Regions from separate parts of the Rhizobium sp. SRI_017 genome, predicted to be linked through region 1. Evidence: predicted binding sites of a transcription regulator. Region 1 holds the regulator's gene; the other holds the start of a gene.
What was found. The regulator LexA, encoded in region 1, represses DNA repair genes until DNA is damaged. The targets are predictions, from matches to a motif close to TGTTCNNNNTGTGTTCNG.
Positions count from the first base shown of each region.

Region 2: a site for LexA is predicted at 1,764-1,781, ahead of AC2YI2_RS29445 (ATP-dependent helicase). Genes of this name have one in related genera too.

Region 1 is NZ_JBYCZP010000004.1:232,789-236,889, forward strand. It holds gene fcl (GDP-L-fucose synthase) at 1-409, opposite strand, end outside; gene gmd (GDP-mannose 4,6-dehydratase) at 414-1,487, opposite strand; gene lexA (transcriptional repressor LexA) at 1,776-2,492, opposite strand; gene AC2YI2_RS11325 (hypothetical protein) at 2,874-3,206, shown strand; gene AC2YI2_RS11330 (LysR family transcriptional regulator) at 3,221-4,101, opposite strand, start outside.
Region 2 is NZ_JBYCZP010000019.1:66,362-70,462, forward strand. It holds gene nthA (nitrile hydratase subunit alpha) at 1-459, shown strand, start outside; gene nthB (nitrile hydratase subunit beta) at 456-1,115, shown strand; gene AC2YI2_RS29440 (nitrile hydratase accessory protein) at 1,102-1,473, shown strand; gene AC2YI2_RS29445 (ATP-dependent helicase) at 1,815-3,917, shown strand; gene recX (recombination regulator RecX) at 3,914-4,101, shown strand, end outside.

The DNA of each region.
Region 1 (4,101 bases):
ATTCGTTGGTCGGTTCCAGCAGTCCGGTCAGCAGAGCGTCTTCGGTGATCGGCTGTGGTGCGAACTTCGGGTAGATGCAGGACGAGCCGAGGAACATCAGCTTCTCGACACCCACCCTGTGGGCGCCGTTGATGATGTTGGCCTCGATCATCAGGTTGTCATAGAGGAAGTCCGCCGGATAGGTGTCGTTGGCGAGAATGCCGCCGACCTTGGCGGCTGCCAAGAACACCGCATCCGGCCTGGTCTTCTCGATCCAGGCAGTGGTTTCGGCCTGGTTCCGCAGGTCGGCATCCTGGCGAGAGGCGGTCAGCACCTCGCAGCCTTCGCTGGCCAGCCGCCGGACGATGGCGGACCCCACCATGCCGCGATGGCCGGCCACCCAGACCCGCTTTCCTGTTAGCGAATACATCGGCTCAGGCTTCCTTCATCACCGTGGCGGTCTGCATGACCTTGAGGTCTTCATTGACCATCTCGCGGCAGAGGTCGCGCACCGAGGTCTCGTGCTTCCAGCCAAGCTGCTGGTGAGCCTTGGACGGGTCGCCGATCAGGAGTTCGACTTCGGTCGGGCGGAAATAGCGGGGATCGATCTCGACCACGATCTTGCCGGAAAGCTGGTCGTAGCCTTTCTCCTCGACGCCCTGGCCGCGCCATTCGAGATTGATGCCGACATCTTCGAAAGCCCAGTTGATGAACTGGCGCACTTCCGTGGTCTCGCCGGTCGCGAGCACGTAATCGTCCGGCTTGTCCTGCTGCAGCATAAGCCACATGCCGCGGACATATTCGCGGGCATGGCCCCAGTCGCGCTTGGCGTCGATATTGCCGACATAGAGCTTTTCCTGCTTGCCGAGGCGGATGGCGGCGGCGGCGCGGGTGATCTTGCGGGTGACGAAGGTCTCGCCGCGCAGCGGGCTCTCATGGTTGAACAGGATGCCGTTTGAGGCATGCATGCCATAGGCTTCGCGGTAATTGACCGTGATCCAGTAGGAATAGAGTTTTGCCGCGGCGTAGGGCGAACGCGGATAGAATGGCGTCGTCTCGCGCTGGGGGACTTCCTGCACGAGGCCATAGAGCTCGGAGGTCGAGGCCTGATAGAAGCGGGTCTTCTCTTCCATCTTGAGAATGCGGATCGCTTCCAGCAGGCGCAGCGTGCCGATGCCATCTGCATTTGCCGTGTATTCCGGCGTCTCGAAAGACACGCGCACATGGCTCTGCGCCGCAAGGTTATAGATCTCGTCCGGCTGCGCTTCCTGCACGATGCGGATCAGGTTGGTCGAGTCGGTCATGTCGCCGTAGTGCAGGATGAATCGCTGGTTCTCGACATGCGGATCCTGGTAGATGCTCTCGATGCGGCTCGTGTTGAACGAGGAGGAGCGGCGCTTGATGCCGTGGACGATATAGCCCTTTTCGAGAAGAAGTTCGGCGAGATAGGCGCCATCCTGGCCGGTAATGCCCGTGACGAGCGCAACTTTTCTCTTCTCAGTGCTCAATGACGTCTCCTGTTGAACGCAATCCGTGGGATGTCTCACCCGTTGGCCTTGGCGCTAGTGGCCGATTGGGGCGGCAAAATGTCAGAACCCGGTCGCACGGCAAAGAGGCGATCCGGAAACCGGAACCGCACCGGCGAAAGCTCGAAGACCTTGAAATTTCTGCCCCTGCGGCCTTCCATACCGAAGGTCGCTAAACACTGCAATCGTCCTGTCTTGCAGACAGACGAAAGCCCGTACGCTGCCTGAACGCACGGGCTTCAGAAATGTTCCGTCGACGCGCTTGCGTTATCAGTGGTAGCGGCGGATCAGCCCGACAAGCTTACCCTGGATCTTGACACGATCGGGGCCGAAGATGCGTGTCTCATAGGCAGGGTTCGCGGCTTCGAGGGCGATCGAAGCGCCCTTGCGGCGGAACCGCTTGAGCGTCGCTTCCTCGTCGTCGACGAGTGCCACCACGATGTCACCTGGGCTCGCAATGTTGCCATTGCGGATGATGACCGTATCACCGTCGAGAATGCCGGCCTCGATCATCGAGTCACCCCTGACCTCGAGCGCATAATGATCGCCTGCGCCGATCATGCCCGCAGGCACGGCAATGTCGTGCGTGGTATTCTGAATTGCTGAAATCGGCACACCGGCGGCAATCCGCCCCATGACGGGGATCGACACTGAACCATCGGCATCATCGTTGGCTGACGGTCGGGGTGATGCCGGGGCAGGCGTCTTGCCGAGCGAACCCTCGATGACGCTGGGTGAAAAACCCTTGGTGGGCTTCACGCTCGGCGAATAGGCCTCGGGCAGCTTGATGACCTCGAGCGCACGCGCCCGGTTTGGCAGGCGCCGGATGAAGCCGCGCTCCTCCAGGGCAGTAATCAACCGATGGATGCCGGACTTGGACGCGAGATCGAGCGCATCCTTCATCTCGTCGAAAGATGGCGGAATTCCCGACTCCTTCATCCGCTCGTGAATGAAGAGAAGCAATTCCTGCTGTTTTCTGGTGAGCATCGTCTATCCCCGGGCAGAATCGGTGAAACAAATCTGGAACAAACACTATATGTTCCATGTATGTTCTGCAAGGGTTTAAAATTTGCTTATATCTGCATGGATCAATAAGAATATTTCGCACGCCGAACTACGCGGCGCTCGCGCGCCCCGTAGTTCGGTTTTAGACCTGTCAGATGGCGGTGAAGTCGCTCGCGTCTATCTCAGTCGGCTTGATGCCGATGAGAAGGATGTCACCGCCGACAAAGCCGACAAGCGCGCATTCTTGCCAGACTTCGCGAGCGTGAAATCCAGTCCGTTGCCGCGAAGGTGAAAATGTCCGCACCCTTGCCGCCTGTCAGGGCGTTGGCAGCGCCTCATCATCCCCGTCGCTGAGGTGAAACAATGGGCGGAACCGCCTCAAGGATCGACATATGCCGGCACGATGTCGAGCTTATCGCAGGTCCCTGGCTTGGTCGCCCGCATCCAGCGGGCGGACCGCGTGCCAACGCGAGACTTGCCGATCGCATCTGTGACAGGATCACCAAGGCGGTCGCGGCTCTCGATCCTGTCTTCAGTGGCAAGAATTATGGAATTGGCGCCAGCGTCGACGTCAAGTCGATCACTGGCGCGGCGCAATCCGTCTCCAAACTGGTGTCGGCGGCCGACAAGGCCTGCTACGACGTGAAATCGCGCCGCAAAGGCCAATGGGTCTCGGCCGACGGCGCAGCCGCATAAATCCCCGCCAGTGACTATCTCCGTCCATCGGATGCGATCTGCAGCCGTGGATCGGCACGCAACCGTCGCGCCGCGAAATCGACGAAGGCGCGAAGCCGTGCCGAACTCTCGCGTCCCTCTGCATGGACAATATGGATGGGCACCGGCTCGCGCTCGTAGTCCGTGAGCACCGGAACAAGCTGGCCGGCAGCGATCGGTTCGGCGACCTGATAGGACTGGAAGCGGGAGATGCCCCAGCCGCTCAGCACCGCCTCGATCACAGCATCGTTGGTGTTGCAGATGAAGCGCGTGGAAATCGCAACGCGGATCGAGTCGTCCCGACCAAATCGCCATTCGGATCCGCCGAAAATGCCATCGCGCCCGATAAGTCGATGCTGCGCGAGCTCGTCGGGTACGTGCGGAATGCCCGCACGGTCAAAATAGGCGGGCGATCCGCAGACGACCTGCCGGATCGCGCCGACCCGCTGGGTGGTCAGCGCAGACGACGGCAGATGCGCAATGCGAACCGCGACATTGATACCTTCCTCGACAAGATGCGTGACCCGGTCAAGCAACAAGAAACGGACCTGCATCGCAGGATATTTGTCGAGGAAATCGAGAAGGATCGGAAGAACATAAAGCCGGCCGAACAATACCGGCGCGGTGATCGTGAGTGCTCCCGCCGGCGCTGCAAAACTGCCTGCAGCATTGGCTTCGGCTTCGGCGATTTCGGACAGGATGCGGCGACAATCCGCGAGATAGCGTTCGCCGGCATGTGTCAGCTTGACCGATCGCGTCGTCCGGACCAGGAGCTTCGCTCCGATGTCGCGCTCGAGCCCCGCGACCGCGCGCGTGACCACAGAGGGCGAGAGATTGAGCTTTCGCGCCGCGCCGGCGAAGCCGCTGCGATCGGCGA
Region 2 (4,101 bases), on a different contig from region 1:
GCCCGTGTCGTCGCCAAGGCCTGGTCCGATCCTGAATTCGCCGACTGGCTGAAGCGCGACGCCACCGCGGCCATTGCCAGCCTCGGCTATGCCGGCCGCCAGGGTGAGCATATGCGGGCGGTGTTCAACGCGCCGGACACCCATAATCTCGTGGTCTGCACGCTCTGCTCCTGCTATCCTTGGGCCGTGCTCGGACTGCCGCCGGTCTGGTACAAGGCGCCGGCCTATCGGTCCCGCGCCATCATCGATCCGCGCGGCGTGATCGCCGAATTCGGCATCGAACTGCCCGAGGACAAGAAGATCCGCGTCTGGGACTCGACGGCCGAGCTCCGCTACATCGTCATCCCCGAGCGTCCTGACGGTACCGAGGGCCTCGACGAGGCGGCGCTGGCCGATCTCGTCAGTCGCGACGCGATGATCGGAACCTCGATCGCCAGAACCCCGGAGACCGCGCGATGAACGGCCCGCACGATCTCGGCGGCCAGATGGGCTTCGGCCCGGTTGCGCCCGAACCGAACGAGCCTTATTTCCACGCCGAATGGGAAAAGCGTGCGCTGGGCGTCGTGCTCTCCTGCGGTGCCTTCGGCGCCTGGACGATCGATGAGTCGAGGCATGCCCGCGAAAACATCCCGCCGCCGGCCTATCTCTCGGCGAGTTATTACGAGATCTGGATCCGCGCGCTTGAAGTCCTGCTCGACCGCCACGGCTTTGCCACGCAGGATGAGATCGCCGCTGGTCACAAGAAGAATGACGGCGCAGCCCCCAAGCGCGTGCTGAAAGCCGAGATGGTCCCCGGCGTGCTCGCCAAGGGCGGCCCCTGCGACAGGCCCGTGGAGGCAGCCCCGAAATTCGCCCCTGGCGACCGCATCCGCACCCGCAATTTCTCCCCAACCAGCCATAGCCGCCTGCCGCGCTATGCCAAGGGCAAGACCGGTATGGTCGAAACCGTCCAGGGCTCCTTCGTCTTCCCCGACGACAATGCGCATGGCAAGGGCGAGAACCCGCAATGGGTCTACACCGTCGTCTTTGACGGCGCAGAGATCTGGGGCGAGGATGCCGCGCCCGGCCTCACCATCTCGATCGACGCCTGGGAGAGCTATCTTGAGCACCTGTGAGGTCCCTTCGGCGCTCCGCGACACACCCGGCCTGCCGCGTTCCCACGAAGGCGACCCCGTCTTCGCCGAACCCTGGCAGGCGGAAGCCTTCGCGCTCACTGTCCATCTTTTCGACCGCGGCCTGTTCACCTGGGCTGAATGGGCCGAGGCCCTCTCGTCGGAGGTCAAGCGCCCGCACCGCGATCCTGATGGTCACGACTATTACGACTGCTGGGTCGAGGCCCTCTCCGGCCTGCTGGAAAGCAAGGGCATCGCTGACGCCGCCACCATCCTAGGCCTGCAACACAGCTGGCAGCGCGCCGCCGAAGCCACGCCGCACGGCATGCCGATCGAACTCGCGAACGATCCGCTGCGCTGACGTTGTGACAATGTGGGCGCCATGCCGGACAGGTGGGGAGCTCGACTGCCATTGCGTTGGCCGGTGGGGGAACTCGGAAAAACCCCGCCCCGAAGCCCCTCCCCACAAGGGGGAGGGGCCAATCTGCGGCTCCCCGTCTGCCCTCAAACAACGTTGCGGCTTGTTGAAAAGCTCATTGTGATGCGAGCCGGTGCCACGAGTTGGCCCCTCTCCCTTGTGGGGAGGGGTTTCGGGGCGGGGTCTTTATCGCCTACATACCCTACTCTTCCCAATCCCCGCCGAATCTCCTAGGTTCATCAAATGTTCCGGGCATGCGGCGCCCGGCATCGTGGGAACGTGGAATGCAGAGTGCAAGGCCCCTGGCCGAGAGTGCCATCGAACCTGCCTATCTCGAAAAACTCAACGACGCTCAGCGCCGCGCCGTTACCCATGGCAGCGGCCCGGGCGAGCATCTCGACGCGAGCCCGCTGCTGATCATCGCAGGTGCAGGCTCGGGCAAGACCAACACGCTCGCCCACCGTGTCGCCCACCTCATTGTGGGTGGCGCCGATCCGCGCCGCATCCTGCTCATCACCTTCTCCCGCCGCGCCGCGGGCGAAATGGCCCGCCGCGTCGAACGCGTCTGCCGCCAGGTCCTGGGTCCCAATGCCGGCGTGCTGACCGACGCGCTCGCCTGGACCGGAACCTTCCATGCGATCGGTGCCCGGCTGATGCGTGATTACGCGCCCGAGATTGGCTTGGACCCGCAATTCACCATCCACGACCGCGAGGACAGCGCGGATCTGATGAACCTCGCCCGCCACGAACTCGGCTTCTCCAAGCTGGAAAACCGCTTCCCGACCAAGGGCACCTGCCTCGCCATCTATTCCCGCGCCGTCAATTCCGAATCCCCGCTCGACGAAGTCCTGCGCTCTGCCTTCCCCTGGTGCGCTTCCTGGGGCGGCCAGTTGCGCGAGCTCTTCGCGGCTTACGTCGAGGCCAAGCAGGCCCAGAACGTGCTCGATTACGACGACCTGCTGCTCTACTGGGCCCAGACCATGGGCGACGCGGTCCTGGCCCGCGAGATCGGCGAACGCTGGGATCATGTCCTGGTCGACGAATACCAGGACACCAACCGCCTGCAGTCCTCGATCCTGCTTGCCATGAAGCCCGGGGGCAGGGGGCTGACCGTTGTCGGCGACGATGCCCAATCGATCTACTCCTTCCGCGCGGCAGATGTCCGCAACATCCTCGATTTCCCCAAGGCGTTTACGCCGGAAGCCGAGATCGTCACCCTCGACCGCAACTACCGCTCGACCCAGCCGATCCTGCAGGCGGCCAATGCCGTCATCGATCTCGCCCGCGAGCGCTTCACCAAGAACCTGTGGAGCGAGCGCGAATCCGATGCCCGCCCGCGCCTCGTCACCGTCCGCGACGAGGCCGACCAGGCAATCTTCATCGCCGACCAGATCCTCGAGAACCGCGAGGCCGGCACCATTCTCAAGCAGCAGGCCGTGCTGTTCCGCGCCTCGCATCACAGCGCCGCGCTGGAAATCGAGCTCACCCGCCGCAACATCCCCTTCGTCAAGTTCGGCGGCCTCAAATTCCTCGACAGCGCCCATGTCAAGGACATGCTGGCGCTGTTGCGCTTCGCCCAGAACCCGCGCGACCGCGTCGCCGGCTTCCGCCTGCTGCAGATGCTTCCGGGCATCGGCCCGTCCTCGGCGGCCAAGGTGCTCGACGCCATGGCCGACAGCCCGATGCCGATCACGGCGCTCGCCGAAATGGCCGCCCCGCCGCGCACGGGCGCCGACTGGCCGGCTTTCGTCGACGTCATGCAGGCCATCGCCCATGGAGCCGGCTGGCCGACGGACATCGAGCAGGCCCGCCTCTGGTACGAGCCGCATCTCGACCGCATCCACGAAGACGCCGAAACCCGCAAGGCCGATCTGATCCAGCTCGAACAGATCGCCTCGGGCTACACCTCGCGCGAGCGCTTCCTCACCGAACTCACCCTCGACCCGCCCGAAGCGACCAGCGACCAGGCCGGCGTGCCGCTGCTCGACGAGGATTACCTCATCCTCTCCACCATCCATTCGGCCAAGGGCCAGGAATGGACCTCGGTCTTCGTGATGAACTGCGTCGATGGCTGCATCCCCTCCGATCTCGGCACCGGCTCGACGCCGGAACTGGAGGAGGAGCGCAGGCTGCTCTATGTCGCCATGACCCGCGCCAAGGACGATCTCAACCTGATCACCCCGCAGCGCTTCTTCGTCCATGGCCAGCATGCGCAAGGCGACAAGCATGTCTACGCCTCACGTACCCGCTTCATCCCGGCGACGCTTCTGCAGTATTTCGAAGTCACGAGCTGGCCGAAGGGCAGGGCGGGCGCCGCCGCCGGCCCCAATGCTCCGCGGTCGATGCGCGTCGATGTCGGCGCCCGCATGCGGGGCATGTGGCGGTGAGCCAGGACCTGTTTCTGCCTGATGAAGAGCCGCGGCCGGCCGAAACCTCTGATGTGCCCACGCCGCGAATGCTGAGCTGGGCGAAGAACTCAACCATCTACCGCCTCGGACGCCAGATGCTGACGGAAAAGCAGCTCTTCGATGCCATCCGCCGCAAGGCAAAGGAAAAATTCGACGGCATCAG